DNA from 2 places in the Pseudalkalibacillus sp. Hm43 genome. Region 2 is predicted to be linked to the other one. Evidence: a T-box and tRNA genes for the amino acid it is inferred to sense, from the RefSeq annotation. Region 2 holds a T-box; the other holds one or more tRNA genes.
The links. A T-box is a leader RNA that pairs with one kind of tRNA and senses whether it is charged. The one in region 2 lies ahead of proS (proline--tRNA ligase), so its partner is inferred to be a tRNA-Pro.

Region 1: it encodes a tRNA-Pro, which carries the amino acid that the T-box ahead of proS (proline--tRNA ligase) is inferred to sense. The anticodon was not compared.

What each region holds. Positions count from the first base shown of each region.
Region 1 is NZ_CM135129.1:2,339,358-2,355,268, reverse strand. It holds gene folK (2-amino-4-hydroxy-6-hydroxymethyldihydropteridine diphosphokinase) at 1-373, shown strand, start outside; gene ACXQIQ_RS12590 (helix-turn-helix domain-containing protein) at 325-543, shown strand; gene ACXQIQ_RS12585 (GreA/GreB family elongation factor) at 679-1,104, shown strand; gene lysS (lysine--tRNA ligase) at 1,124-2,617, shown strand; rRNA gene ACXQIQ_RS12575 (16S ribosomal RNA) at 2,965-4,516, shown strand; tRNA gene ACXQIQ_RS12570 (tRNA-Ile) at 4,749-4,825, shown strand; tRNA gene ACXQIQ_RS12565 (tRNA-Ala) at 4,849-4,924, shown strand; rRNA gene ACXQIQ_RS12560 (23S ribosomal RNA) at 5,094-8,030, shown strand; rRNA gene rrf (5S ribosomal RNA) at 8,233-8,348, shown strand; tRNA gene ACXQIQ_RS12550 (tRNA-Val) at 8,357-8,432, shown strand; tRNA gene ACXQIQ_RS12545 (tRNA-Thr) at 8,443-8,518, shown strand; tRNA gene ACXQIQ_RS12540 (tRNA-Lys) at 8,525-8,600, shown strand; tRNA gene ACXQIQ_RS12535 (tRNA-Leu) at 8,625-8,710, shown strand; tRNA gene ACXQIQ_RS12530 (tRNA-Gly) at 8,714-8,788, shown strand; tRNA gene ACXQIQ_RS12525 (tRNA-Leu) at 8,793-8,881, shown strand; tRNA gene ACXQIQ_RS12520 (tRNA-Arg) at 8,907-8,983, shown strand; tRNA gene ACXQIQ_RS12515 (tRNA-Pro) at 8,992-9,068, shown strand; tRNA gene ACXQIQ_RS12510 (tRNA-Ala) at 9,087-9,162, shown strand; rRNA gene ACXQIQ_RS12505 (16S ribosomal RNA) at 9,264-10,815, shown strand; rRNA gene ACXQIQ_RS12500 (23S ribosomal RNA) at 11,001-13,937, shown strand; rRNA gene rrf (5S ribosomal RNA) at 14,011-14,126, shown strand; gene ACXQIQ_RS12490 (MgtC/SapB family protein) at 14,987-15,703, shown strand.
Region 2 is NZ_CM135129.1:1,705,749-1,721,659, forward strand. It holds gene ACXQIQ_RS09050 (aminoglycoside phosphotransferase family protein) at 1-450, opposite strand, end outside; gene ACXQIQ_RS09055 (YjcZ family sporulation protein) at 563-664, shown strand; gene ACXQIQ_RS09060 (hypothetical protein) at 926-1,549, opposite strand; gene ACXQIQ_RS09065 (CAP domain-containing protein) at 1,731-2,573, shown strand; gene ACXQIQ_RS09070 (DUF2254 domain-containing protein) at 2,670-4,013, shown strand; gene ACXQIQ_RS09075 (hypothetical protein) at 4,034-4,216, opposite strand; gene ACXQIQ_RS09080 (DUF2254 domain-containing protein) at 4,275-5,606, shown strand; gene ACXQIQ_RS09085 (peroxiredoxin family protein) at 5,610-6,176, opposite strand; T-box leader at 6,351-6,568, shown strand; gene proS (proline--tRNA ligase) at 6,619-8,058, shown strand; gene ACXQIQ_RS09095 (hypothetical protein) at 8,225-8,383, opposite strand; gene ACXQIQ_RS09100 (M48 family metallopeptidase) at 8,484-9,779, opposite strand; gene ACXQIQ_RS09105 (SRPBCC family protein) at 10,137-10,601, opposite strand; gene ACXQIQ_RS09110 (MerR family transcriptional regulator) at 10,585-10,944, opposite strand; gene ACXQIQ_RS09115 (VOC family protein) at 11,278-11,649, opposite strand; gene ACXQIQ_RS09120 (hypothetical protein) at 11,676-12,155, opposite strand; gene ACXQIQ_RS09125 (DUF4181 domain-containing protein) at 12,182-12,574, opposite strand; gene ACXQIQ_RS09130 (hypothetical protein) at 12,576-13,019, opposite strand; gene ACXQIQ_RS09135 (IucA/IucC family C-terminal-domain containing protein) at 13,124-13,918, opposite strand; gene ACXQIQ_RS09140 (ABC transporter ATP-binding protein) at 13,893-14,711, opposite strand; gene ACXQIQ_RS09145 (HAD family hydrolase) at 14,884-15,726, opposite strand.

The sequences.
Region 1 (15,911 bases), 630 kb from region 2:
AGATGTTTTTTTGAATATGGTGGCGAAGATCGAGACGGAAATCCCACCTCATGAGTTGTTGGATCTTTTATTGAAGATCGAAAAGAAGCTCGACCGTACACGTGAGGTACACTGGGGTCCACGCACGATAGACCTTGACATTTTGTTGTATAATCAAGAGAATATACTATCAGAAGACCTAAAAATACCACATCCTAGAATGCTCGAAAGAGGATTTGTCATGATTCCCCTTTATGAGCTTCAACCTGATTTGCAATTTCCACATACGGATGAAAACTTTGAGAAGGTCATCGAAGAAAGATTGGACAAAAAAGGAGTATACGTATGGAAGCGGAACAATGGGGAAGGCGAATTCGGGCTTTTCGAAAACTGAAAGGTTTCACCCAAGAAGGGCTCGCAGGGGAAATGAACATATCTGTATCGATTCTCGGTGAGATTGAACGAGGGAATCGCATGCCAGATGAAGATATGATCCAAAAAGTCAGTCAGACTTTGAAAATATCATTAGAAGAACTTTCTCCAAAAAAAGTACAGCAGTCGTAAAAGAGTGGAACAACACGTTCCAAATCGGTGAAATAACAAAAAGAAGTTAAAGTAGGATAACGGTGTACTCTTAGAGAATACTGTTTACATACCTCTTGGTGTCAACACAAGCAACCTATTAATAGGAGGATGAGTATGAGTGAACAAGTAACCCAGCTCACGTGTGAAGGCATCAAGAAGTTAGCTACGGATTTGATTGAAGTTTATGAAAGTAGAAAGACTGCACCGGAAGTTGACCCTCAGCAGTCTGAGGGAGAAAACAGGTTCTATGATCAACGGATACAGGACCTCGAACGATTGTTGTATGCTGCACAGCCTTTACAAGAAGGAAGCCGAAAGGGAGTCATTACGATCGGATCGAAAGTCACGTTGTTCGATTCCTACTTAGAGGAAGCTGAAACCTACATGCTGGTCCATCCAGTGGAAGCCTCCCCGACGATGAGATATCTTTCTGTCGATTCTCTGTTAGGCAAAGAGTTATTACTACGGAAAAAAGGCGAGCAAGTATCTGTCTCGCTTTATGGAGATACAATTAAGTACAATATTTTGGACGTGAATTGATTGATTAGGAGTGATACAAATGAGTCAGGACGTAGAATTAAATGACCAATTACTCGTTCGACGAGAAAAATTGAATACATTGAAGGATTTAGGGATCGATCCTTTCGGACATCGATTCGACCGTACCCATACGGCTGAATCCATGGTGAAAAACTTCGATGAAATCTCTAAGGAAGACTTATCAGAACAAAACAACGAAGTCTCTCTTGCTGGAAGAATCATGACAAAGCGTGGCAAAGGTAAAGCTGGATTTGCTCATATGCAAGATTTGACTGGTCAGATTCAATTGTATGTACGTAAGGATTCAGTAGGGGACGAGCAATACGAATTGTTCAACACGATCGACATCGGAGACATCGTCGGAGTGAAAGGGGTCGCTTTCAAGACGAAAGTCGGAGAACTCTCCGTTAAAGTGACAGACTTCACACTGCTTTCAAAGGCACTCCGTCCTCTTCCGGACAAGTTCCATGGTTTGAAGGACATCGAGCAACGCTACCGTCAACGTTATGTTGACTTGATCATGAACCCTGAAGTGAAAGACACGTTCATTACACGTAGTCGCATTTTACAATCCATGCGCCGATACTTGGACAACAACGGTTACCTTGAAGTAGAAACACCTACGATGCACTCTATCCCAGGTGGAGCTTCTGCTCGTCCTTTCATTACGCACCATAACTCACTCGACATGGAGCTGTACATGCGAATTGCAATCGAGTTGCACTTGAAGCGATTGATTGTCGGTGGAATGGAAAAGGTATATGAAATCGGCCGTGTATTCCGTAACGAAGGTGTCTCCACTCGACACAACCCTGAATTCACGATGATGGAGCTTTATGAAGCCTACGCAGATTATCAAGATGTCATGACTCTGACAGAAAACTTGATCGCTCATGTGGCTGAAGATGTTCTCGGATCGACGACAGTGAAATACGGCGATTATGAAGTAGATCTTAAGCCGCAATGGACTCGCCTCCATATGGTGGATGCGGTGAAAGAGCATACAGGTGTGGACTTCTGGCAAGAGATGAGTGATGAAGAAGCTCGTGCACTTGCAAAAGAACACAATGTCCCTGTTCAAGAAACGATGTCATTCGGACACGTGGTCAATGAATTCTTTGAACACTTCGTTGAAGAGAAACTAATTCAACCGACATTCGTGTACGGACATCCGGTTGCGATTTCTCCATTAGCGAAGAAAAATGCTGAAGACCCTCGTTTCACAGATCGTTTCGAGCTCTTCATCGTCGGACGTGAGCATGCGAATGCCTTCACCGAGTTGAACGATCCAATTGACCAGCGTGAACGATTCGAAGGTCAATTGAAAGAACGTGAGGAAGGAAACGACGAAGCACATATGATGGACAACGATTTCATTGAAGCATTAGAATACGGTCTACCGCCAACCGGAGGACTCGGTATCGGAATTGATCGTATAGTTATGCTGTTAACGGACTCTCCATCGATCCGAGACGTGCTGCTCTTCCCACAAATGAGACACCGCAGCGAGTAAATGAAAACAAAGGGCTGATCCTACAAGGATCGGCTCTTTTTATTTTTACTCAGGAATTTAGATCTATTTTTGAAAAATGTATTGAATCGACTCAAGAAAGATGGTATATTATTTTTCGTCGTTGGAAAAACTGATTTCGCGACAACACACGATGAAATTCTTTGTTGACATCGACAAAGCCGTGTGATAAATTAATAAAGTCGCCAATAAGCGACAAACACAAAAACGGTTCGCTTTTAGCGAGTCGAAAGCTCTTTGAAAACTGAACAAAAGCCAAGCGTGAAACGGGTCTTTTTATAAGAACCCTGAATCAATTTCGATTTACATTTAATGAGCAATCAAACACTTTATTGGAGAGTTTGATCCTGGCTCAGGACGAACGCTGGCGGCGTGCCTAATACATGCAAGTCGAGCGGATCAATGGGGAGCTTGCTCCCCTGAGATCAGCGGCGGACGGGTGAGTAACACGTGGGCAACCTGCCTGTAAGACTGGGATAACTCCGGGAAACCGGGGCTAATACCGGATAATACTGACCACCACATGGTGGAAAGTTGAAAGATGGCTTCTAGCTATCACTTACAGATGGGCCCGCGGCGCATTAGCTAGTTGGTGAGGTAAGGGCTCACCAAGGCGACGATGCGTAGCCGACCTGAGAGGGTGATCGGCCACACTGGGACTGAGACACGGCCCAGACTCCTACGGGAGGCAGCAGTAGGGAATCTTCGGCAATGGGCGAAAGCCTGACCGAGCAACGCCGCGTGAGCGATGAAGGCCTTCGGGTCGTAAAGCTCTGTTGTTAGGGAAGAACAAGTACCGTTCGAATAGGGCGGTACCTTGACGGTACCTAACCAGAAAGCCACGGCTAACTACGTGCCAGCAGCCGCGGTAATACGTAGGTGGCAAGCGTTGTCCGGAATTATTGGGCGTAAAGCGCGCGCAGGCGGTCTCTTAAGTCTGATGTGAAAGCCCACGGCTCAACCGTGGAGGGCCATTGGAAACTGGGGGACTTGAGTACTGGAGAGGAGAGTGGAATTCCATGTGTAGCGGTGAAATGCGTAGATATATGGAGGAACACCAGTGGCGAAGGCGGCTCTCTGGCCAGTAACTGACGCTGAGGCGCGAAAGCGTGGGGAGCAAACAGGATTAGATACCCTGGTAGTCCACGCCGTAAACGATGAGTGCTAGGTGTTGGGGGGTTCCACCCTCAGTGCTGACGTTAACACATTAAGCACTCCGCCTGGGGAGTACGGCCGCAAGGCTGAAACTCAAAGGAATTGACGGGGGCCCGCACAAGCAGTGGAGCATGTGGTTTAATTCGAAGCAACGCGAAGAACCTTACCAGGTCTTGACATCCTTCGCTACTTCTAGAGATAGAAGGTTCCCCTTCGGGGGACGAAGTGACAGGTGGTGCATGGTTGTCGTCAGCTCGTGTCGTGAGATGTTGGGTTAAGTCCCGCAACGAGCGCAACCCTTGATCTTAGTTGCCAGCATTCAGTTGGGCACTCTAAGGTGACTGCCGGTGACAAACCGGAGGAAGGTGGGGATGACGTCAAATCATCATGCCCCTTATGACCTGGGCTACACACGTGCTACAATGGATGGTACAAAGGGCAGCAAAACCGCGAGGTTGAGCGAATCCCATAAAGCCATTCTCAGTTCGGATTGCAGGCTGCAACTCGCCTGCATGAAGCCGGAATTGCTAGTAATCGCGGATCAGCATGCCGCGGTGAATACGTTCCCGGGCCTTGTACACACCGCCCGTCACACCACGAGAGTTTGTAACACCCGAAGTCGGTGAGGTAACCTTTTGGAACCAGCCGCCGAAGGTGGGACAGATGATTGGGGTGAAGTCGTAACAAGGTAGCCGTATCGGAAGGTGCGGCTGGATCACCTCCTTTCTAAGGAGTCCTTTTAGGACATGAGCCCTTCGGGGCAACACGCTTGGTTATTTGTTCAGTTTTGAGAGAGCTAACACTCTCCAACTAAATAGGCTTTTGCGCCTGCGTCTAACAAGAGAACGCTTTGTAGAAGGCTTCCTCGGCGCATGGCAGCAAAGATGCTATTCAAGTAGTAGCCATGTTTAGTTTTGAATGAGCTTGTTTTACATCAATAGATATAACAAGATTGTTCGGGCCTATAGCTCAGCTGGTTAGAGCGCACGCCTGATAAGCGTGAGGTCGGTGGTTCGAGTCCACTTAGGCCCACCATTTATTTTAATAACACCCCTTTCGGGGCCTTAGCTCAGCTGGGAGAGCGCCTGCCTTGCACGCAGGAGGTCAGCGGTTCGATCCCGCTAGGCTCCACCAAAAAACCTATTGACATTTCGTCATTAGGTCCGTATAATGAATATTCGTTGCGCTAAGAAGCAACGAGGATTTTGTTCCTTGAAAACTAGATAACGAAAATTCTTGAAAACAAGACATCGAAACGTCATTTAATGACAAAGTAAGTAAAGTGTAAGTTCATTCATAACGTGGTTAAGTTATGAAGGGCGCACGGTGGATGCCTTGGCACTAGGAGCCGACGAAGGACGGGACGAACACCGATATGCTTCGGGGAGCTGTAAGTAAGCTTTGATCCGGAGATTTCCGAATGGGGGAACCCACTGTCCGTAATGGGACAGTATCCATACCTGAATACATAGGGTATGAGAAGGCAGACCTGGGGAACTGAAACATCTTAGTACCCAGAGGAAGAGAAAGCAATCGCGATTTCCTGAGTAGCGGCGAGCGAAACGGAATCAGCCCAAACCAAGAGGCTTGCCTCTTGGGGTTGTAGGACACTCTATACGGAGTAAGAAAGGAACGGCGTAGGCGAAGCGGTCTGGAAAGGCCCGCTAGAAGAGGTAACAGCCCTGTAGCCAAAACGTCGTTCCCTCCAGAGTGGATCCTGAGTACGGCGGGACACGTGAAACCCCGTCGGAATCTGGGAGGACCATCTCCCAAGGCTAAATACTCCCTAGTGACCGATAGTGAACCAGTACCGTGAGGGAAAGGTGAAAAGCACCCCGGAAGGGGAGTGAAAGAGATCCTGAAACCGTGTGCCTACAAGTAGTCGGAGCCCATTAACGGGTGACGGCGTGCCTTTTGTAGAATGAACCGGCGAGTTACGATAACGTGCAAGGTTAAGTTGAGAAGACGGAGCCGCAGCGAAAGCGAGTCTGAATAGGGCGAAGGAGTACGTTGTCGTAGACCCGAAACCGAGTGATCTACCCATGTCCAGGGTGAAGTTCAGGTAACACTGAATGGAGGCCCGAACCCACGCACGTTGAAAAGTGCGGGGATGAGGTGTGGGTAGGGGTGAAATGCCAATCGAACTCGGAGATAGCTGGTTCTCCCCGAAATAGCTTTAGGGCTAGCCTCGTGGTGAGAGTTCTGGAGGTAGAGCACTGATTGGACTAGGGGTCCCCACAGGATTACCGAATTCAGTCAAACTCCGAATGCCAGGAACTTGTCCACGGGAGTCAGACTGCGAGTGATAAGATCCGTAGTCGAGAGGGAAACAGCCCAGACCATCAGCTAAGGTCCCCAAGTATACGTTAAGTGGAAAAGGATGTGGAGTTGCCCAGACAACCAGGATGTTGGCTTAGAAGCAGCCACCATTTAAAGAGTGCGTAATAGCTCACTGGTCGAGTGACTCTGCGCCGAAAATGTACCGGGGCTAAACGTATCACCGAAGCTATGGATTGTACCTTTGGTACAGTGGTAGGGGAGCGTTCGAAGGGCTGAGAAGCGAGACCGGAAGGACTCGTGGAGCGCTTTGAAGTGAGAATGCCGGTATGAGTAGCGAAAAGAGAAGTGAGAATCTTCTCCATCGAAAGCCCAAGGTTTCCTGAGGAAGGCTCGTCCGCTCAGGGTTAGTCGGGACCTAAGCCGAGGCCGAAAGGCGTAGGCGATGGACAACAGGTTGATATTCCTGTACCACCTCCTTTCCGTTTGAGCAACGGGGGGACGCAGGAAGGTAGGGAGAGCGCGCTGATGGATATGCGCGTCCAAGCAGTCAAGGCCGGTGGATAGGCAAATCCGTCCACCATACGGCAGAGCTGTGATGGCGAGGGAACTAAAGTACCGAAGTCCCTGATCCTACACTGCCAAGAAAAGCCTCTAGCGAGGAAAGAGGTGCCCGTACCGTAAACCGACACAGGTAGGCGAGGAGAGAATCCTAAGATGCTCGGGAGAACTCTCGTTAAGGAACTCGGCAAAATGACCCCGTAACTTCGGGAGAAGGGGTGCTCTGATAGGGTGTATGCCCGAGAGAGCCGCAGTGAAAAGATCCAAGCGACTGTTTAGCAAAAACACAGGTCTCTGCGAAGCCGTAAGGCGAAGTATAGGGGCTGACACCTGCCCGGTGCTGGAAGGTTAAGAGGAGGGGTTATCCCTTACGGGAGAAGCTCTGAATCGAAGCCCCAGTAAACGGCGGCCGTAACTATAACGGTCCTAAGGTAGCGAAATTCCTTGTCGGGTAAGTTCCGACCCGCACGAAAGGTGCAACGACTTGGATACTGTCTCAACGAGAGACCCGGTGAAATTATAGTACCTGTGAAGATGCAGGTTACCCGCGACAGGACGGAAAGACCCCATGGAGCTTTACTGTAGCCTGATATTGGATTTTGGTATCGTTTGTACAGGATAGGTAGGAGCCTTAGAAGCCGGACCGCTAGGTTCGGTGGAGGCGTCGGTGGGATACTACCCTGACGGTATTGAAATTCTAACCCAGGACCGTGATCCGGTTCGGAGACAGTGTCAGGTGGGCAGTTTGACTGGGGCGGTCGCCTCCTAAAGTGTAACGGAGGCGCCCAAAGGTTCCCTCAGAATGGTTGGAAATCATTCGCAGAGTGTAAAGGCACAAGGGAGCTTGACTGCGAGACCTACAAGTCGAGCAGGGACGAAAGTCGGGCTTAGTGATCCGGTGGTTCCGCATGGAAGGGCCATCGCTCAACGGATAAAAGCTACCCTGGGGATAACAGGCTTATCTCCCCCAAGAGTCCACATCGACGGGGAGGTTTGGCACCTCGATGTCGGCTCATCGCATCCTGGGGCTGAAGTAGGTCCCAAGGGTTGGGCTGTTCGCCCATTAAAGCGGTACGCGAGCTGGGTTCAGAACGTCGTGAGACAGTTCGGTCCCTATCCGTCGCGGGCGCAGGAAATTTGAGAGGAGCTGTCCTTAGTACGAGAGGACCGGGATGGACACACCGCTGGTGTACCAGTTGTTCCGCCAGGAGCATCGCTGGGTAGCTACGTGTGGACGGGATAAGTGCTGAAAGCATCTAAGCATGAAGCCCCCCTCAAGATGAGATTTCCCATCGCGTCAAGCGAGTAAGATCCCTCAGAGATGATGAGGTTGATAGGTCTGGTGTGGAAGCGTGGTGACACGTGAAGCTGACAGATACTAATCGATCGAGGACTTAACCACAATACTTAAACATCGAAGATGTTTTCAAGAACCGTTATCTAGTTTTGAGGGAATGGAATTCCTTCAAACTTAATAAAGATTTGTCAGAACCGAGAGATTCAAGGAAGCAAGTGAGCGACCACCGGAGTGTACTTAGCTTGTACATGAGGATGAGAGCGAACGAAGCTGACACAGAATGTCGAAGGTTATCACAAATCATAAGTCTGGTGACGATAGCGAAGAGGTCACACCCGTTCCCATGCCGAACACGGAAGTTAAGCTCTTCAGCGTCAATGGTAATTGGGGGCTTCCCCCTGTGAGAGTAGAACGTCGCCGGGCTTACATATGGAGGATTAGCTCAGCTGGGAGAGCACCTGCCTTACAAGCAGGGGGTCGGCGGTTCGATCCCGTCATCCTCCACCATTTAATTTTTGCTGGCCTAGCTCAATTGGTAGAGCAACTGACTTGTAATCAGTAGGTTGGGGGTTCAAGTCCTCTGGCCAGCACCACTTCAAGAGCCATTAGCTCAGTCGGTAGAGCATCTGACTTTTAATCAGAGGGTCGAAGGTTCGAGTCCTTCATGGCTCACCATCTTTACGAAACATTATAGTATTTGCGGGTGTGGCGGAATTGGCAGACGCGCTAGACTTAGGATCTAGTGTCCTTGCGACGTGGGGGTTCAAGTCCCTCCACCCGCACCATATGCGGAAGTAGTTCAGTGGTAGAACACCACCTTGCCAAGGTGGGGGTCGCGGGTTCGAATCCCGTCTTCCGCTCCATGCTGCCGGGGTGGTGGAATTGGCAGACACACAGGACTTAAAATCCTGCGGTAAGTGATTACCGTGCCGGTTCAAGTCCGGCCCTCGGCACCATTATCGACAACTTTAAAGGCAAAATGCGCCCGTAGCTCAATTGGATAGAGCGTCTGACTACGGATCAGAAGGTTAGGGGTTCGACTCCTCTCGGGCGCGCCATTTTTTTACGGGAAGTGGCTCAGCTTGGTAGAGCACCTGGTTTGGGACCAGGGGGTCGCAGGTTCAAATCCTGTCTTCCCGACCATTTCTTCAACAACATTTTGGGGCCTTAGCTCAGCTGGGAGAGCGCCTGCCTTGCACGCAGGAGGTCAGCGGTTCGATCCCGCTAGGCTCCACCATTTAGCTCTTTGAAAACTGAACAAAAGCCAAGCGTGAAACGGGTCTTTTTATAAGAACCCTGTATCAATTTCGATTTACATTTAATGAGCAATCAAACACTTTATTGGAGAGTTTGATCCTGGCTCAGGACGAACGCTGGCGGCGTGCCTAATACATGCAAGTCGAGCGGATTAATGGGGAGCTTGCTCCCCTGAGATCAGCGGCGGACGGGTGAGTAACACGTGGGCAACCTGCCTGTAAGACTGGGATAACTCCGGGAAACCGGGGCTAATACCGGATAATACTGACCACCACATGGTGGAAAGTTGAAAGATGGCTTCTAGCTATCACTTACAGATGGGCCCGCGGCGCATTAGCTAGTTGGTGAGGTAAGGGCTCACCAAGGCGACGATGCGTAGCCGACCTGAGAGGGTGATCGGCCACACTGGGACTGAGACACGGCCCAGACTCCTACGGGAGGCAGCAGTAGGGAATCTTCGGCAATGGGCGAAAGCCTGACCGAGCAACGCCGCGTGAGCGATGAAGGCCTTCGGGTCGTAAAGCTCTGTTGTTAGGGAAGAACAAGTACCGTTCGAATAGGGCGGTACCTTGACGGTACCTAACCAGAAAGCCACGGCTAACTACGTGCCAGCAGCCGCGGTAATACGTAGGTGGCAAGCGTTGTCCGGAATTATTGGGCGTAAAGCGCGCGCAGGCGGTCTCTTAAGTCTGATGTGAAAGCCCACGGCTCAACCGTGGAGGGCCATTGGAAACTGGGGGACTTGAGTACTGGAGAGGAGAGTGGAATTCCATGTGTAGCGGTGAAATGCGTAGATATATGGAGGAACACCAGTGGCGAAGGCGGCTCTCTGGCCAGTAACTGACGCTGAGGCGCGAAAGCGTGGGGAGCAAACAGGATTAGATACCCTGGTAGTCCACGCCGTAAACGATGAGTGCTAGGTGTTGGGGGGTTCCACCCTCAGTGCTGACGTTAACACATTAAGCACTCCGCCTGGGGAGTACGGCCGCAAGGCTGAAACTCAAAGGAATTGACGGGGGCCCGCACAAGCAGTGGAGCATGTGGTTTAATTCGAAGCAACGCGAAGAACCTTACCAGGTCTTGACATCCTTCGCTACTTCTAGAGATAGAAGGTTCCCCTTCGGGGGACGAAGTGACAGGTGGTGCATGGTTGTCGTCAGCTCGTGTCGTGAGATGTTGGGTTAAGTCCCGCAACGAGCGCAACCCTTGATCTTAGTTGCCAGCATTCAGTTGGGCACTCTAAGGTGACTGCCGGTGACAAACCGGAGGAAGGTGGGGATGACGTCAAATCATCATGCCCCTTATGACCTGGGCTACACACGTGCTACAATGGATGGTACAAAGGGCAGCAAAACCGCGAGGTTGAGCGAATCCCATAAAGCCATTCTCAGTTCGGATTGCAGGCTGCAACTCGCCTGCATGAAGCCGGAATTGCTAGTAATCGCGGATCAGCATGCCGCGGTGAATACGTTCCCGGGCCTTGTACACACCGCCCGTCACACCACGAGAGTTTGTAACACCCGAAGTCGGTGAGGTAACCTTTTGGAACCAGCCGCCGAAGGTGGGACAGATGATTGGGGTGAAGTCGTAACAAGGTAGCCGTATCGGAAGGTGCGGCTGGATCACCTCCTTTCTAAGGAGTCCTTTTAGGACATAAGCCCTTCGGGGCAACACGCTTTGGCTTTTGTTTAGTTTTGAAAGAGCTTATGTTCTTTCAAAAACGTTCCTTGAAAACTAGATAACGAAAATTCTTGAAAACAAGACATCGAAACGTCATTTAATGACAAAGTAAGTAAAGTGTAAGTTCATTCATAACGTGGTTAAGTTATGAAGGGCGCACGGTGGATGCCTTGGCACTAGGAGCCGACGAAGGACGGGACGAACACCGATATGCTTCGGGGAGCTGTAAGTAAGCTTTGATCCGGAGATTTCCGAATGGGGGAACCCACTGTCCGTAATGGGACAGTATCCATACCTGAATACATAGGGTATGAGAAGGCAGACCTGGGGAACTGAAACATCTTAGTACCCAGAGGAAGAGAAAGCAATCGCGATTTCCTGAGTAGCGGCGAGCGAAACGGAATCAGCCCAAACCAAGAGGCTTGCCTCTTGGGGTTGTAGGACACTCTATACGGAGTAAGAAAGGAACGGCGTAGGCGAAGCGGTCTGGAAAGGCCCGCTAGAAGAGGTAACAGCCCTGTAGCCAAAACGTCGTTCCCTCCAGAGTGGATCCTGAGTACGGCGGGACACGTGAAACCCCGTCGGAATCTGGGAGGACCATCTCCCAAGGCTAAATACTCCCTAGTGACCGATAGTGAACCAGTACCGTGAGGGAAAGGTGAAAAGCACCCCGGAAGGGGAGTGAAAGAGATCCTGAAACCGTGTGCCTACAAGTAGTCGGAGCCCATTAACGGGTGACGGCGTGCCTTTTGTAGAATGAACCGGCGAGTTACGATAACGTGCAAGGTTAAGTTGAGAAGACGGAGCCGCAGCGAAAGCGAGTCTGAATAGGGCGAAGGAGTACGTTGTCGTAGACCCGAAACCGAGTGATCTACCCATGTCCAGGGTGAAGTTCAGGTAACACTGAATGGAGGCCCGAACCCACGCACGTTGAAAAGTGCGGGGATGAGGTGTGGGTAGGGGTGAAATGCCAATCGAACTCGGAGATAGCTGGTTCTCCCCGAAATAGCTTTAGGGCTAGCCTCGTGGTGAGAGTTCTGGAGGTAGAGCACTGATTGGACTAGGGGTCCCCACAGGATTACCGAATTCAGTCAAACTCCGAATGCCAGGAACTTGTCCACGGGAGTCAGACTGCGAGTGATAAGATCCGTAGTCGAGAGGGAAACAGCCCAGACCATCAGCTAAGGTCCCCAAGTATACGTTAAGTGGAAAAGGATGTGGAGTTGCCCAGACAACCAGGATGTTGGCTTAGAAGCAGCCACCATTTAAAGAGTGCGTAATAGCTCACTGGTCGAGTGACTCTGCGCCGAAAATGTACCGGGGCTAAACGTATCACCGAAGCTATGGATTGTACCTTTGGTACAGTGGTAGGGGAGCGTTCGAAGGGCTGAGAAGCGAGACCGGAAGGACTCGTGGAGCGCTTTGAAGTGAGAATGCCGGTATGAGTAGCGAAAAGAGAAGTGAGAATCTTCTCCATCGAAAGCCCAAGGTTTCCTGAGGAAGGCTCGTCCGCTCAGGGTTAGTCGGGACCTAAGCCGAGGCCGAAAGGCGTAGGCGATGGACAACAGGTTGATATTCCTGTACCACCTCCTTTCCGTTTGAGCAACGGGGGGACGCAGGAAGGTAGGGAGAGCGCGCTGATGGATATGCGCGTCCAAGCAGTCAAGGCCGGTGGATAGGCAAATCCGTCCACCATACGGCAGAGCTGTGATGGCGAGGGAACTAAAGTACCGAAGTCCCTGATCCTACACTGCCAAGAAAAGCCTCTAGCGAGGAAAGAGGTGCCCGTACCGTAAACCGACACAGGTAGGCGAGGAGAGAATCCTAAGATGCTCGGGAGAACTCTCGTTAAGGAACTCGGCAAAATGACCCCGTAACTTCGGGAGAAGGGGTGCTCTGATAGGGTGTATGCCCGAGAGAGCCGCAGTGAAAAGATCCAAGCGACTGTTTAGCAAAAACACAGGTCTCTGCGAAGCCGTAAGGCGAAGTATAGGGGCTGACACCTGCCCGGTGCTGGAAGGTTAAGAGGAGGGGTTATCCCTTACGGGAGAAGCTCTGAATCGAAGCCCCAGTAAACGGCGGCCGTAACTATAACGGTCCTAAGGTAGCGAAATTCCTTGTCGGGTAAGTTCCGACCCGCACGAAAGGTGCAACGACTTGGATACTGTCTCAACGAGAGACCCGGTGAAATTATAGTACCTGTGAAGATGCAGGTTACCCGCGACAGGACGGAAAGACCCCATGGAGCTTTACTGTAGCCTGATATTGGATTTTGGTATCGTTTGTACAGGATAGGTAGGAGCCTTAGAAGCCGGACCGCTAGGTTCGGTGGAGGCGTCGGTGGGATACTACCCTGACGGTATTGAAATTCTAACCCAGGACCGTGATCCGGTTCGGAGACAGTGTCAGGTGGGCAGTTTGACTGGGGCGGTCGCCTCCTAAAGTGTAACGGAGGCGCCCAAAGGTTCCCTCAGAATGGTTGGAAATCATTCGCAGAGTGTAAAGGCACAAGGGAGCTTGACTGCGAGACCTACAAGTCGAGCAGGGACGAAAGTCGGGCTTAGTGATCCGGTGGTTCCGCATGGAAGGGCCATCGCTCAACGGATAAAAGCTACCCTGGGGATAACAGGCTTATCTCCCCCAAGAGTCCACATCGACGGGGAGGTTTGGCACCTCGATGTCGGCTCATCGCATCCTGGGGCTGAAGTAGGTCCCAAGGGTTGGGCTGTTCGCCCATTAAAGCGGTACGCGAGCTGGGTTCAGAACGTCGTGAGACAGTTCGGTCCCTATCCGTCGCGGGCGCAGGAAATTTGAGAGGAGCTGTCCTTAGTACGAGAGGACCGGGATGGACACACCGCTGGTGTACCAGTTGTTCCGCCAGGAGCATCGCTGGGTAGCTACGTGTGGACGGGATAAGTGCTGAAAGCATCTAAGCATGAAGCCCCCCTCAAGATGAGATTTCCCATCGCGTCAAGCGAGTAAGATCCCTCAGAGATGATGAGGTTGATAGGTCTGGTGTGGAAGCGTGGTGACACGTGAAGCTGACAGATACTAATCGATCGAGGACTTAACCACAATACTTAAACATCGAAGATGTTTTCAAGAACCGTTATCTAGTATTGAAGGAATGGTTCCTTCAACTTCATAGTCTGGTGACGATGGCGAAGAGGTCACACCCGTTCCCATGCCGAACACGGAAGTTAAGCTCTTCAGCGTCAATGGTAATTGGGGGCTTCCCCCTGTGAGAGTAGAACGTCGCCGGGCAACAACAGAGCAGCCTTATGAGGCTGTTCTTTTTTGTGTTTCAAAAGAAGGACCGTAAGGTCCAAAGGCTACGAAGTTGAGGGTTGAGAGGAACAAGGAGGTCGAGGAAACAAGAGAGCCACGACCGGAGCGTATGATATACGCGAGGACGGAGGCGAGTGCAGATGACGAAGAGATCCGCCGTTCATCGCAAGCCGAAGACTGAACACGGAAGTTAAGCTCGCGCGTCAATGGACTATTAAAAGGATCTTCGACTAAGTACCAGCACGTCCTGTGCTGAACGTCGAAGTCAGTACATCCTGTACAAGTCCTGTGAGAGTAGGACATCGCCGGGCACATCGAAAGGACAGCTGCGAAGCTGTTCTTTTTTGTGTTTCAAAAGAAGCTCGGAGGTCTAATCATCGAAGTGAGACTATGAGATCCATCGTTTATTGCAGGAAAAAGTAGCAACATTTTACTAAATTCCCTAAGTCAGCTTGAAAGTTCCCCAATTGAGAAACAAAAATCTTCTCACGAAGGGAATAAGGGAGAAAATGCCACAACATTTTCTCTTCAAAAGAGGTGATTTTTACTCCTCTGCGCAAAAAACAGTTCCAAAGAGTAATAAATCGCTTTTAAATCAATTCTTTTAGGTTTAAAACCAGATTTTTATTAAGCTCGTGGTCCAATGTTATTAAGTAAAGGATCATCGGCTAAAGACTACCACATCCTGTGGAAGTGAGGCTCGCGGTTCGCCCGCGGAAAGGGATTGAATTTCGAAGAAATCAACCTTCCACATTTACCTTTTTCCCTCGATTGCCTATAATTGAATACTATAAACCATAAGATGATAATAATTAGACATATTGGGAGAGATGACAATGGACTTATTATCCTATGATTGGATATCAGATAAAACAGTGACCATTACAGTTCGCTTACTCATCGCAGCTATATTATGCGGACTCGTCGGAATCGAACGGGAGTTCAAACGACACCCTGCGGGATTCCGTACACATCTGCTAGTAGGGGTAGGTTCTTGTCTCATGATGCTCTTATCGATATTCGGATTCGAAGACTTCTTATCCACACATGAACAAGTCCAGGGCTTTGATCCATCCCGTTTACCAGCTTATGTTGTCAGTGGAATCGGCTTCTTGGGTGCAGGAACGATTCTTGTCCATGGCGTTACAGTAAGAGGATTGACGACCGCTGCTTCCATCTGGGTCGTAGCAGGTATAGGGTTGGTCGTTGGAATCGGCATGTATTACGAAGCGATTTTCACAACATTTGTCATGATCCTGAGCTTGCTTTTCTTAAACAAATTTGAAGATCTCTACCTACGTAAACAGCGATTCCATCATGTGACGGTGATTGTAGAAAATAAAGAGGTTCCACTCTCTCTAATCATCAATGAACTGGAATCGTGCAAGGTGCCCATCTCGCACGTGACAATCGACGATCATCCGAATGATGCATCGACCTCATTGATAAAGTATTCTTTTAAAATTCAAGTTTCGAACACAAAAAAGCTTCCTGAAGTATATGACAAGATTCAATCGATCGATCACGTTCATAAAGTATTTGCAACAGAGTAATTTCACTCATTCTCTTCATATGCTTCCCGCAAAATCGGGAAGCATCTTCTTTCCTTCTGCTTCGAACAAATTTAACAAAACCTAAAGTTTATAACAAAAAATCCCTGTCTATAATAGAAACATCAAACACTTTGCAACTTGCACCCAATTGTATATAATTATAGTCAAAGAAAGTCAAAGTCAGAGCAGAAGGAGGGGCTGTGATGGG
Region 2 (15,911 bases):
GTCATTGTACACCCATTGAATACCATGGTATTCCTTCAATTGTGTTGCGAGTGATTTCGCGAGCTGTGTTTTCTCTTCAACCGTCAAGAGGCTTTCGACATCCCGATATGCCACACCTTCCACGACTGAGACGATTGTATACTGCCACAACTCTGGACAGCGGACTTCCCCGGCAGCGACGAGCTCTGGAAAGTATGTATGGCCAGCTTTGGCAATGTTCTTGTAAACCGAAACCTCGACTGAAAAATCATCAGGTGATAACGGGGTGTAAATTTTTAAAATGTATCGACCATCCACTTCAAAAACCGCGTGTGTTCCTGGGTGCTTCGTCAACGTGACTTCGTTGTATGGGAGCTTTTCCGTTTCCAGCACTTGTTCAATGATCGGACTCCATAAATCCAGATTGACGTACATTTTACCCCATTCAGACCATGTCTTAGGATAGATCAAGGCTTTTCCCCCTTCAAAATTCCATTAATGTCCTAATTCACTTGTCCATACATCGGCTTCTTCTCCGCATATTGTATTAGTGTGAGGCAACTCTCACTGGAGGCAAGTTTTGATGGGGGTGTTAGCATGGGTTACTCTTACGGTGCCGGATTTTGCGTTAATCGTAGTATTGTTTATCTTGCTAATAAATGTAGGTACAGCGTTTGTAAATTAAACCTATTGTACTTCCCCTATTTCATAATAGTTAATTACGAACGCTAAAATGTAATTCACTATTACCCTTCCAATCCTGTACGGACGAAAAGCCACGACTCCCCCCCAGTTGTGGCTTTTCACTTTTGAGCTATAATCAGGCATTGGTGAGAATTAAATTGAGTTTGGTCACAATTAATTCAACTTTGGTCAGAATTCCATTAAGTTTGGTCATAATTAATGCACGTTCGGTGAGAATTCCATACCACCATCACAGCCCTTCTCAGCCGTTCATCTTCCGACTGAACCATTCCGGCATTTTACCATGCTTCGATACATAATCGAGATCCTGTTGGAGCTCTGCAAGCATCAGTTTCGCATCTCGCCTCACATGGATCGCCTGGAGCTGCAATGTTTCCCGCTCTTCTTTTGTCATGAAATCATTACAAGCCCGTGTATACGCGAGATGGATCTCATGTATGTACTCTTCTATTTCGAAAACTTGCTGGACAAGCAGCAGCATTTCCATTCGGTAGCGCTGGAACTCTTCCTTTTTCAATTTCAAATGCTGTTTTGCAGCCATTACTTCGCGGTCAAGCCCTCGCTGCAATGGCTTCATCCATTCATCAAGGCGTTCTTTTTGCGCTCGAGAAAGGTGAGAACTTTCTTCCATCACATCGCCCAGCTCTTCAGTCAACTTTTGCAAATCGGTACGAAGACTCGTCAGGCTTTCACGGTCTGGCGAGTTTGCCTTTTGTTGAGCACTGACTTTCGAGAGCAGATCCTCATATTCATTCAACATCTTCTCTTTTTCTTCCTCTAAATCGCCCTGTTCCAATTTCAACTTATTCAGCTGCTCTTCATATTGTTGTTTGATCTCTTTATATTTTACCAATTCAGGATACAAAACCTTCTCCTCCTCTGACCCACTCATTATATATAGTCTTCGTAAACCGATCGCTCTTTTCGTTGCCCAGAACCATATTTATCATACACGATTTCATTTTCCAATTGTTTCCTAACCCCCACCCGATATGGCGTATAGGCGAAACGTGTTTATGTAACCAAAATTGAGGAGGTAGAAAACATTGTTTAAAAAAGTTCTCGTTACTTCTTTACTATCTGCATCCATCATTGGAGCTAGCGCTGGTGTCAGTGAAGCTTCAACTACACAAGCAGATGCACAAGTTCATGTTTACAAGCAATCTGGTCAAGTTCAAATTGACCAAGCTCAAGTCAATACATTCGTACAAAATTTCATGAAGCAAAACAATATACAGCTTGATCCTGCATTACAAGACAAGATTCAAGCGGCACTAGATCAAGCTTACGGTCAAAAAGCTGAAGAACCAAAGGCTGAAGAACCTAAAGCTGAGGAGCCGAAAGCTGAAAAGCCAGCTCCAAAGCAGGAAGAACCAAAGGCAGAACAACCTGCTCCACAGCCTGAAAAAAAACAGCCTAAAGCTCAGGAGCCAACACCAGCTCCTCAACCACAACCAAAGCAAGAACAGCAACAACCAAAAGAAACATCTTCTAATGCAGAATTCCAACTAACAGCTGATGAACAGCAAATGTTGGACCTTGTGAACCAGGAGCGTCAAAAAGCTGGTCTAGCACCATTGAAAGCAGACCCTGAGCTTACGAAGATGGCGCGTGTGAAATCACAAGATATGATCGACAACAACTATTTCAGCCATAACTCACCAACTTACGGATCTCCATTCGATATGATGGATCAGTTCGGTATTGAATACAATACTGCAGGTGAGAACATTGCAGGAAACGGCTCTGTCCAAGGTGCTCATACATCTCTTATGAACTCTGATGGTCACCGTGCGAACATCCTCGGAAGCCAATATACGAAGATTGGTATCGGTATCGTGGATGGCGGACCATACGGTAAAATGTTCACTCAAGCATTCACTGGATAATTTGAATAAATGCTATGAAAGAAGCATCGCCCATTTGGGTTGATGCTTCTTCTTTTTGGGAATAAGTAAGACTATACAAAATGAAGGATGAGTCCCATGAAAATCAATGAACTATGGATCAAATTCAGACACAGCTTCTGGTTCCTGCCATCTTTTTACGGCACGCTTGCCCTTTTGCTAGCCATTTTAAGTGTATATTTAGAGAAAAACGTACCGGTCGAACAGATTCGGGCTTATGTGCCGAACGCGCTTTTGACCGATGCGAAACTTGGTCAGACGATCTTGAACGCTATTGCCGTATCCGTTTTAACGATGACGACGATCACGTTCTCTTCCATCATGGTCGTACTGACAACGTATTCCTCTCAATTCTCCCCACGTACCCTGCAAGACTTCATCAGTGATGTTGTCACACAAAGGGTCCTTGGCGTTTTTACAGGAGCATTCATCTACTCCTTATTGATTTTATTGTTTTTGAAAGATGTCAGTGATAAGAAGCTGTTCATCGCACCGGGAATAGCAGTCGTTTGGGCGATTATCTCGCTCGGTTTTTTCGTGTTCTTCATCCACCATGTGGCCACTTGGACTCAAGTGAACAACCTCATTGATAAGATTTCGACCCGAACGCTAAAAACGATCAATGAAAGCTTTCACCTAGTGGATGATCGATCCAAATCCAAATACTTATCCGCTCATGAAGACGTTTCGCATATCGATTCAAAGGATAAAGTGCAGGTTAATGCGCCGAATGCGGGTTATTTACAGATGGTCAAACTGCCAAAAATTTTGGAAAAAGCGAAAGAGCATGATCATGTCCTCCAGGTAGAGCGCAGAATCGGTGACTACATTTTGAAAGACACTCCGCTTTTCTCGATTATAGGCGGTCGTTCTGGTGAGGAGGAAAATTATCAGGAAATCTATAAAGAAGAGTTCGTGATCGGCACCGAGCGGAATACGGTGCAGGACGTCGAGTTTGGTATACAGAAGCTGGTGGAGATCGCCCTACGTGCCATTTCACCTGGAATCAACGATCCGCATACAGCCATCAACAGCATCAACCGGATCGGGTCCATACTCGCTGAACTTGGGTCGATCCCCTTCCCTCGCCCGTACTATTATGATGAGGATGATGAGCTCCGGGTGATCATCGACATCCAGACCTACCGGGAGCTTTTATATAAAGCGTTCTATCAACTGAGACATTATGCGCGAGAGGATGTTTCCGTGTGTGCATCCACACTGTCTGTACTGCACGGCATCACCGAACGGAATGACGACCGCGCGATTCAAAAAGCGATATGGGATTTTTCGTTGTATTTCATTGACGGCATCGAGACGGATGTCCTGCTGGATTGGGACAAAGACTTCATCAACGAGAAAATCAAGCGAATTGCTGAATCCACCGGTTGTGCTGACGATTATGATAAAGTGAAATTGTGAGCGTGAGTGAGGGCTGTCCTTTAGAGAGGGCAGTCTTTTTTAATGGTAAAAAAGACCTCATTTCTAAAACCTGCTCCTGATTTTACAAGACTGGGCGAAGAATTTCTAAAACGAAGCGTTGTTTTTACAAAACAACGGCCGATTTTTACAAAACTACCCTCTATTTTTACAAAACCATCCGGTGTGCACCAGTTGAATCTCATAGAATTCGCTCTCCTGTGGAAGAATATCGCCTAAATACACCGGGGTGGCGAGTCGGCGATGTTCATGAATGCATTTTCCCGCACAATTCGAAAGAGTTTCTGGTATTTACCCGCATTTTATAGTGTTTTTTCTGTCGTTTTGGCCTACTTTTCGGTTGTAATCGATGAACGGCTCTACCGGACAAATACGCAAACTGTTTTCCCAGCCTTCATGGTGACGGATCGCGAAACGACCCAAATCATACTGAGCGCTTTGGCAACTTCAATCCTGACGATGACGGCAATCACCTTTTCATCGATCATGGTGCTGTTATCGACTTATCTATCTCAATATTCACCGCGTACCTTGAACAACTTCATCAGCGACATGGTCACGAGGCGGGTATTGGGCGTTTTCATCGGATCCTTCCTCTTCTTCGTGCTCGTGATGCTTTGGATGAACATCACCGATCAAGCCTTGTTCTTGATCGTCCCGACTTTATCCGTGTTCCTTTCCGCTGTCTGTCTCGCCTTCTTCGTTTACTTTATCCATCATGTCGGCACTTGGATCCAGGTGAGCAACCTCATTCAGGACATCACCGACAACTGCTTATCGATTTTACAAAATCAGAAAAAGGGCCGTAAACAATTGCAAACATCCATCGAATCACCATGGTCCAGCTGGGAAAATGAGGAGTACAAATTGAACGTCCATAAGACGGCTACCTCTGTTCTTCCAGGGTTCATCCAACTCCTCGACTTGGAAGCCATCGTCAAACAAGCGCACAAGGATGATCTGCTCATCCACATGGAAAAGAAGATTGGTGATTACGTAGATGAAGGGACGCCTCTATTCCAATACTGGTCGCTAGGTGATCGTCCGCATGATGAAAAAGACTACCTCAAGCACATACGGATCGGGGAACAAAGGTCGTCGGAGCAAGATATTGAATTCGGCATCCAAAAGCTGACCGAGATTGCAGTCCGTGCCGTTTCTCCTGGCATCAACGACCCTCAGACGGCGATCAACTGTATCCAACGACTCGGAAAAGTGCTCTCCCGTCTAGCGGAGGAATCGGTAGATGAACCGTACATTTATGACCAGGATCAGAATTTGCGGATCGTGCTGCAAACTTCTACTTTCTCTCATATCCTGTACAAAACCTTCTATCAGATCCGGTTCTATGCCCGTCAGGATGTCTCGGTTTTGGCTGCAGTCTTTGAAGCGCTCACGTTAATTGCAGAAAAAAGCCAAACCTCTCTGCAGGAAAAGGTTTGGCAGTTCGCAAAATCCGTCGTAGAAGGCATCGATCGGTCCGCTATGATTGATATGGACTACCTGTACCTGAATGAAAAACTTGATGAGATCGCCAAGAACACAGGACATTTGAAAGAGAAGTACCACCTCTGACGATCACTGTTTCTTCAAATGCTGTTCCAGCTGATCGAGTTGGACCGGCCCCATGATTTTGTTTTGGATCCTGCCGTCTGGTCCGATGATGAACGTGGTCGGAATCATCACGATCTGGTACGTTTCCCCCACGATACCTTCTTTATCCAGCGGGATGGTGAAAGGAATCTCAAACTCCTTCGCAAACAACGCGACCTGCTCGAGGTTTTCTTCTTCTGAACTTAAGTTTACGGCGAGCACGACAATGCCCTCTTTTTCATATAGATGATGCAAGTTGATCAGCTCCGGAATCTCTTTTTTACAATAAGAGCACCAGGTTGTCCAGAAGTTGAGGACGACGGTTTTCCCTTTCAAATCTGAGAGTTGGACATCTTCACCGGATAACGCCTGCAGCTTGAAGTCAGGTGCTGGCTTTCCAATCTGGGCGATAGCCGGGACGGCTTGGGAGGATGCTTTCAACGCTTCGACTTGCAGTTGAGATTGCTCCGTGATACTTGGCACTCTCCATGCCAGGATTCCAAGGCTTATGAATAATCCAATCAGAATGGCGAATTTCACTCGTCTTTTCACTTTTTCACCTCAAATCAAATCCATTACTATACTATAAGTAGGAATGGGCGAAAAAATGAACAAGCTCACAAAGTTTTTTGGAAAAGTTCCTGAACGTGTAAAAATAGCCATTCATGGTTATGCTGTAGATATTCTCTTGACATTTTACAAGAACAGGCTTATATTACTATCAAAACTGAAGCGATGAAGAGGACTAGTAAGATGTTCCGGTCATTTTTAGAGAGGAATCCAGTTGCTGAAAGGCTTCCATTGATCCGCATTTGAACCTGCCTCCGAGTTCTGTATCGACTGAAGATACAGCGGTGTGAAAACCGTTATCCTGTTGAGTGTTTAAGGCATGTTTGATGTGCTTTACGAATGTAGGGTGGTACCGCCAAGTCTTGGTCCCTTTTGGGGCTAAGGCTTTTTTTGTTTTTATCAATTTTTTTACTATAAAAATGAGGTGATGAAAATGGGTAAGGGATTTGTCCAAGATGTAACCGCTATGGAGGAAGATTTCGCCCAGTGGTATACGGATGTCGTCAAGAAAGCAGACTTGATCGACTATTCGAGTGTCCGAGGGTCGATGATCATCCGCCCATACGGATACGCGATTTGGGAAAACATCAAAAACGAGCTCGACTCCATGATCAAAGAAACCGGTCATGAAAACGTGTATATGCCGCTCTTCATCCCTGAAAGTCTCTTACAACGGGAAAAAGACCATATCGAAGGCTTTGCGCCAGAAGTTGCCTGGGTCACGCATGGCGGTGAAGAAGAATTGACGGAACGCCTTTGTGTTCGCCCTACGTCGGAAATTCTCTTCTGTGAACATTATAAAAACATCATCCACTCGTACCGCGATCTGCCGAAGCTCTATAACCAATGGGCAAATGTCGTGCGTTGGGAAAAAACGACTCGTCCGTTCCTTCGTACCCTGGAGTTTCTCTGGCAGGAGGGGCATACGTGCCATGTAGATGCGGAAGACGCTCAAGAAGAGACGACGAGAATGTTGAATGTGTACGCATCTTTATGTGAAGACATCCTCGCGATTCCGGTCATCAAAGGGAAAAAGACGGAAAAGGAAAAGTTCGCTGGAGCTGATTTTACCTACACGATTGAAAGTCTCATGCATGACGGTAAAGCGCTACAATCCGGGACTTCCCACTACCTAGGTGACGGATTCGCAAAAGCGTTCGGTATCCAATATTCCGATCAGAATGGGGACCTTCAATATGTCCATCAGACGTCTTGGGGTCTGACAACACGGATTATTGGAGCGATGATCATGGTTCATGGAGACAACCGAGGTTTGGTCGTTCCACCAAAGGTTGCCCCGACTCAAGTGATGATTGTGCCGATTGCACAGCATAAAGAAGGTGTCCTGGACTTCGCATATGACCTGAAGGATCAGTTGTCAGCTTCCATTCGTGTCGGCATTGATGCGAGTGATAAGAAGCCGGGCTGGAAGTTCAATGAATATGAAATGAAGGGCATCCCATTGCGCCTTGAAGTCGGACCGAAAGACATCGAGAAGGAACAAGTGGTACTTGTCCGACGGGATACTGGAGAAAAGCTTTTCACACCTTTAAAAGATCTTGAAGGAACCATTGCACAGCTGCTGGACGAGATTCAAGACAATCTGTTGCGAAAAGCACAACAGTTGCGAGAGGATCGCACGTCCGTCGCGCTTACATTCAGCGAATTTGAAGGTCAGCTCGAGAATCAGCCTGGATTCATCAAGGCAATGTGGTGCGGCAAGACGTCTTGTGAGGAACAGATTAAAGAGAAGACGTCCGCAACGTCTCGCTGCATCCCATTCGAGCAGGAATCAATATCTGAAGAATGCATCTGTTGTGGTGAAAAAGCTGAGCACATGGTGTACTGGGCAAAAGCGTATTGAGTAGAATAAATCTGAGTTTGGGTAGAAATATTCAGAATTTGGATAGAATAATTCCGAGTTGAGGCAGAATTATTCTTACTTTGGTCAGAATAAATTACAGATCCAGCAGAATGTTCATTTCCATTCAAAAAGGCACCCGCTCAGGGTGCCTTCCTTATTGATTATTTTAAAACATCGGCAATATATAGTTGATGAGGAAATACAAAATTCCGAAAAAGATGATTAAGTAAGCTGCGTACTTGATGAAGGTTGAAGCCACCATGCTGGAATCTTTTCGTTTCTCAACCTTTCTTTCTCTTACATCCATTTCATCATGACGATCCATAGGATCACCCCTCTCATCATGTTCTTGTAAATGGATATTCCCTTCTTTCCGAAGCGGAAAACATCGCTCATTTACACACACTTATGAGAGGTTTCGGTAGCTATTTTTCCTCCTCATCCACTTCCTGATCGTTTGTAATTGTCCGCTCCCACTGGTCCAAGAATGTGATTCGTTCGAGCATCGTCGGATGACCGTACAAGAATAATTTTACGAGGAAAGGTGGATGCACTTCACTCAAGCCAGAAACAGCTAACTGTTGGAACGATCCTACTGCCGCTTCAGGGTCCTGCGTCATTTCAATCGCATATTGATCAGCAGAGTGTTCCGCATTCCTCGAAATCGCGTTCTCGACTGGACTTGCCATGAAAGACAACACCGAAAACACGAGTAAAAGTGCCGGAAGAGAAGCAATATCCGTCGGTTTTTCCACGCCCCAATGGTGACCCCAACGCCTGATCATTGCGACGAAAAGCTTTGAACCGATCCATAATCCGAGGAACGTGGATACGATGGATCCGATCAGATTCCAATACAGATGGTTCTTAACAAAGTGTCCCATTTCGTGGGCCATGACGAACAGCACTTCTTGATCACTCAACTTCTGTAACGTCGTATCCCATAGGACGATTCTGAGGTTGGACCCGATCCCGTTCACATACGCATTCAACGCATTCGTTTTCTCTGACATGTTCACTTCGTAAACCCTGTCCGCTGAGATGTCAGCTCGATCAGCGAGCGATAGGATTTTATCTTCGAGCGCTTTGTCTTCTAATCGGTAAAAGTCGTTGTACAGTGGATCGATCCAGATCGGCTGGATAAAGTAGATGAATAATGTGAAAGGAACGGATAAGAGAAATCCGTACACCCACCATCTTTTTTCCGACTTGTTCATGAGCCAGTACAACGCCTGGACGATGATGAATAAGAACATCGTATTGATCCAGAACGAAATCACCTTATCCCTCATCCAATCGGAAAAAGGCTGAACCGAAATTTCATAATCGAGTGAAACGGTATAACTATAATAGTCGATCGGCAAGGTCAAAATGAAAGCCATCAAGGAAAGCAGCACGACATAAAGTGCGTTATGGACGATGGAGAATCGCGTGATTTCCGTAGCACGGTTCCGGAACCATTTCGATAAGCCGAATCCCAATACCGCAATATAGATCACCCATTCAAACGGGATCGACAAGAAGTACAGCCATTGCTTGATTCGTGAGAAATCGTGACTCAATTCCAACTGCCGTTCAGACATGAAAACCGCTGGATCCGCTTCTGTCCCCTGATACTGTGCAGGAATGGATGTGTCCGCACCTACAAACAAGTACCATGAAATCAAGACTCCGTACAATAAGAATGCCGTGCCGATCCAGATCGATTTTTTCTTCTTCATCTATTCACCCCTCTCGGATTTGTCCATTATTATTGTAGTGACCTTTGTCCACGTTTAGAACAAGCAGTGAATCTCTTGCTTGGAAAATTTCAGCTAATTGGAGCACAGTCTGACTGTTTTTCAGGAGAAGAGCACATTTTTGAGTATTTCCCATAAAAATCGGGTTGTTTCCAATAAAAATGAAAAAATATAGCTCAGTTTTTGGATTTTCCCATAAAAATGAGAAATTATAGACCAGATTCAGGATTTATAGACCAGATTTCAAAATTATAATCCAAACTCCTTTTCGATCACCATAGCGAAAAGGGGCTGAAATCAATAGGACGTTCTAACTGCCCTTTGATTCAGCCCCTGATGTTAACTGGCGTCGCGTTCTTTAATGGCCTCTTCTTCTACCCGGTCCATGAAGTCTGTAACGACTTTCTGGTTACTCTTCTTCCCGCCGAGCTTCAGTAACGTTTTGCCTAAGAAGTTGAGCCCCTCGTTTTGTCCTTGATAGATGAATCTTGTTTCGTTTTCACTTACTTTTTCCAATGTGAAGGAGGCTTCGATTTCAAATGCCTTCGCGAGTGTAAAACCGATTTTGTTATGTTTCTTTTCAGGCGTGTTCTCGTATTCAAGGTCCTCGACGATATACGTTTCGATACGTTTGCCTTCCTTGTACTTTTGTTGATACGTGGTACCGACCACACCATCTTTCTTTTCCAATACCTTCGTCTCTACGACGTTCGGCATGATCCGGCTCAAGTTATCGATTTCAAACAAGTGCCAAATCACCTCGATATTGACGGGTATCATTCGTTCTTCATACCATTGGATCATGTTCTTCATCTCCTATTCCCAATTCAAAAAACTCGTCCATTTCCTCAATGACGGTTTGTAAGCGCTGGACTTCCTGCACTAGATTCTCTCTTTTTTCACGGATGAGCGTCTCTAAGTTCTCGAATGATTCATCATTCACGACTTCCAGCATCTCCTGGATCGTGAAATTGAATTTCCGCAGATACACCAATAACCTCGCAACTAGATAGGATCCATTATCATAATAGCGGTATTTGTTGCGCGGATCGATGTACACCGGTTCAAGAAGCTGGATCTCCGCATAATATCGCAGTGTTTCCTTGCTTAACCCAGTCATTTTGGAAAATTCACTAACCTTATACATGATTGCCACCTCACAATTCATCTTAAACGATGTGGTGCACCACAAGGTCAATAACATTCTTTATCTTTGTCTAATTCTTTCTTCGGAATGCATGATTGGTATGAGGTAACACTGCTTTTAACTGTAAAAAAAGCAATTGTCTGATCAGACAATTGCTTTCGTATAGAGCTTACTGTCTTCCCCTTTTGACCAATAGCACAGCTTGCATGATGAAGAAAGCCGCCGCTATAAAATAACAAATAGGCGTCAGCCATGAATTGTCGTCACTTAAGTACCCGGTCACCATAAACAAGATTCCCAGGATTAAATACAAATAATTTTTCATCTACTACCTTATCTGTGCTGATCGACGAGAATAGGATTTCCATCTGGATCTTCTATCGTGAAGCTTGCTGGTCCTTCAGTCGTTTCATCTGCACCTGAAAGGATTTCAATCCCTTGCTCTTTCAACTGTTTTTGAAGATCTCGAACATCTGTGAAAGAATCCAGATTCTCTGCATTCTCATTCCATCCAGGGTTGAACGTTAAAATGTTCTTTTCAAACATACCCTGGAAAAGCCCAATTACACAGCTTTCATTTTTCATGATAAGCCAGTTCTGATCGAGATCTCCTCCAAACGCTTCAAAGCCAAGTTTCTCATAAAACGCTTTCGATTTGTGAATGTCCTTTACATTTAAACTTACAGAAAAAGCACCTAGTTTCATATCATTTCCTCCTTAAATTAATTAAACTAAAATAGTTGGCTCCCTATTTGGGAAGGAACAGTGTTTGTAATCCTTACCTCAATGACTGGACTTGCCAAGATAGTAATGGATTGAGCTCCGAGTTTTAACACAAGTGCGGTTAAATATTCGCTACCCTCATTCCTGAAGCCATGCCCGCTCACTTTTTCTACTTTATCTGGTTCACACCAATATGTAGAAGCTATTACATCATGTTTTTGGTAAGGACGGTTAATCTTTTCATAATTTAGAGGATGGGGTGTATATTGCTCCGTACATTTCAAAATGTGATCACCTAACGTGTCCTCTTCCCACTCAAGTTTCCAGTATTGAACTTCTGATGAATTCGGTTTTCTAAACTGTAAAAGAGGTTCGACGCAATACAAATGTGTCTCATTAGATTTTTGAAAAGTATCAAGCCTATTTCCATAAATACCTCCCAACAACCATCCTTCCACGGACCTCAATCTTATCCAAACGTCATCCACTCTCACTCTACCTCCCTCATCACCGGTCACTCATATTCCCCTACAAAAAAGATGATAAATGTGACCAGCATGACAAAGGATGCGAGCCAGTTATGATAATACCTCTTCTCATCACGCCTCGTTAGACGTTCTTCAATGCCTTGATTCAGATTCTGTAGAAAAAACAGTCCAAACATCGGACTCATCCGGATCACTGGAGAGATCAAGTGCGAGTTCGCCCCCGTATTAAGATGCCACATACTACCAATGAACAGAATGAGGATGAGACCATCAATCCATACAGCCAGTTTGTTTCTCTCATCCGAAAACATCCATCGACCTTCTAATTTGATCCCTAAATATCTTTTAAAATAATACTCGCTCATCAAAATATAGATTGCGAATACGAGCACTAATAGGACAATCGTTGAAGTTTCCACATCAATCTCCTAATCTCTCTGTTTTCTTGTATAAACACTTTGCTAGATTGAACCCGAATATAGCCGTAACAATAAGACCGAACTCAAAATGTTCTTTGATAAAAATATCTGTCAAAGGTCTTACAATGTCATACAACGTATAACTCAGGAAAAAGCCGTATGAACCTGCGATCAGAATGACCAAAGGTAAACATACAAAAAGGATCTTGTGTACATTCAAACTCCAACTGCCTTCTTTCTTGAACTGCTTCCAAATATGAGGTATCCCTAGATAGATCCCGATTACAAAAGCAGTCATCATCATATAAAAGAGTACAGGTCGGGTGTTGAAGTTGTTCGCCGCCTCATCCATTAAATGATTCAAGTATGTGTAGATTTCTATGGAACCAATTAATAGCAAAAGGTAGTAAAGTAACCAGAGGAACTCTTTCTTGGATTTAGACATGTAATCATCCTCTTCCTAGTAACCTAATTTCCATAGAAACCGGACATATCCCTTCCTTTTCAAAAAAGTATCGCGTAAAAAAAGCAAGTGACTCCGGGATGAGGTCACTTGCTTTCGTCTGATGGTTGGTCTGTAAATCCGGTAAGGCATTTCGGACACGTTTTACAGAAATTCCGTTCTTCATTCACTTCATAGTAGAAACAACATGTTTTCCGAACCCGAATCGGCGGATCGTTCTTCACCAGCTGTTGTTTGTCATAATGGAACTTTTTCAATGGATTATCGGTTTCCCCGAAACATTCACCCGGGGCGTCCAGGATCAGTTGGAAGTCTTCTTCAATTTTGTTCGCTGGAAGTCCAAGTTCGTGACTGTAGAAATTCGTCTCATACAACCAGTAAAAGTAGGTCGCGGTATTCTCCCATAAGACGGGCATAGGTACACATGTTACTTTATTCAATGTCTCCCATACAGGCTTCAGGTGATTTTTGAACATCATCTCAAGCGCTCTATGTACCGCTTCTTTCCGATCCAATCCTGCTTCAGTCGTCCCCTCGTCCTTCAGGGCTAACCGTGGCAAAAAGAACCCTTTTTCAGGATCAGGCTGTACACTTGTATTTTTTGGTCCGACATTCAAAATTTGATTGAACAACGTCAGACTTGCGAAAAAGGGTGCTGTCACGAGAAATGCATATCGTTTGGAAAATTGAGATGCGCTCACCATTCCGTTCGGTGCATTCAACAATGGTGTCAATTGACGATTGATGAAGTGCTCTACACCGCAAGCATGCATCAAATCTTCCGATGGAAGAACCGTTTGATCGGAAGATTTCAGCGTCGCCAAACGATAATTTTCCTGTAAAAATTGAATTTGATTAGGCATTAGCACGTCTGAGATCATGGTTCAACATCCTACCCTTCCCGCAAGGTATGCACAATGGAGTACCAAACATCGGGTCGTATGTGATTTGAGCCTGCAGCCCGAATACATCCTGCACCATTTGCGGTGTTACAATTTGTTCTGGCGCACCTTCCGCATAAATCCCTTTGTCATGGACAGCGACGATATTGTCTGCATAGCGGCATGCGAGATTCAAGTCATGAAGAACCATGACAATCGTACGTTGTTCATTTTGGTTCAAATCGTACAAAAGATCGAGCACTTCAATTTGATGCGCTAAATCCAAATACGTTGTCGGCTCATCCAAAAGAATCGTCTCCGTATTTTGTGCCAGAGACATGGCAATCCAAGCACGTTGACGCTGTCCTCCAGATAAGGAGTCTACAGGACGATCTTGCAGCTCAATAAGATGAGTCGCCTCTAAAGCAGAACGCACAGCTTCTTCATCTTTCTTGGACCACTGTTGCAACCAGCTTTGATAAGGATATCGTCCTTGTTTCACCAATTGGATGACCGTCAATCCTTCTGGTGTGACAGGTGACTGTGGAAGAATGGCGAGTTGTCTTGCCACTTTTTTCGTGGAAGATTGATGGATGTCCTTACCATTTATGATGATGTTGCCTGATTTCGGTTTCAACAGCCGGGCAAGCGCTTTCAACAATGTTGACTTACCAGAACCGTTGCTTCCGATCAGGACGGTGATTTTACCTTTAGGTATTTTAAAATTCAGATCCTCGATAATCGGTGTATCTTGATAAGCTAATGTGAGCTTTTTCGTTTCAAGAGAAAACATGTTTTTCTCCCCTTTATCGTACCGGGTACCGGCATTATTCGCTCCTTTAAGTTTATTTCAAATGAGAATCACTGTCAATGAATTTGAGAATCATTATCACCATTTTATCAATAATATTCACCCTTTTTACATAAAAAAAGCACTGACCCTTAATGGACCAGTACTTTCAGTTTCATAGATTTTCTTTGAATACTTCTTCTAGTCCGGTTACGACTTTCAGGTTGTCATGCTCGAGCTCGATGCCTGTTGGTTGGATGTACATGGTCCGCATTCCCAATAGGAGAGCAGGTGCAATTTCATTGATCAGATTATCTCCGATTGAGACGGTTTCTTCTGGCTTCACTCCATACTTCTCCATCAATTCAAGGAAGATTTTTTTCGTTTGCACCGGCTTTTGTGCAAGCGGAATGATTTCTGGGAAGATGTCTTTGAGGCCCAACTCCTCTAGAAGACGCTGCACATCGTCTTCTTCACTATTGGTGACGAGAACGACCTCTGCCTCTTCTTTTAACTTCAAAAGTCCTTCCTTCAAACCAGGAGTCTTCGTCAGTTGAAACGCATCGGTCACCATGAATTCCTTCGTTCGGGAATAACATTCATATGTTTCTTCAATGGAAACACCGTGATGTCTTGCAGAGGAATATGGAAGCCACCATCCATCTCCTATGGCAATGATTTTTTCAAAATCGAATGAGAGGTCACCGGAGTATGTATGTTCAATGCGCTCTTTATCCCATTCTGTTCCGTCCCAATCCTGTACATGTGTCACCTTCAAAGTCAGGGGATCGAGTGTTAGAACAGAGTCGTTGACAGCGTCATATGCCTTTCCGATGCTGACAGTATGTTCTCCTCTCTTCATTGCTACATAATCGTCCATGAAATCTTCTTGATGTTCAGGAGCGACTCTTTCTTGTAGAAGAGAAGCATAGTGATCGAAGTGATCGGTATCTTCATATAAAGTCCCGTCCAAGTCGAAAATGATCAATTTACAATCCGGGTAGTACCGTTTCATCATTACATCCCCCACTGATCTATTTTGATTAAATTATATTCTTAGTCATTATAAGGGTTCTTTTTTCGGAAGGCAAAGAAGAAACAGTATGACACAATTATTTAATAATATGTAAATATAATAAAGAATTTGTAAATGAGTATGGAAAAGTTTGTAGAATTATAGGATAATATAGTTGTTGTTTTTAA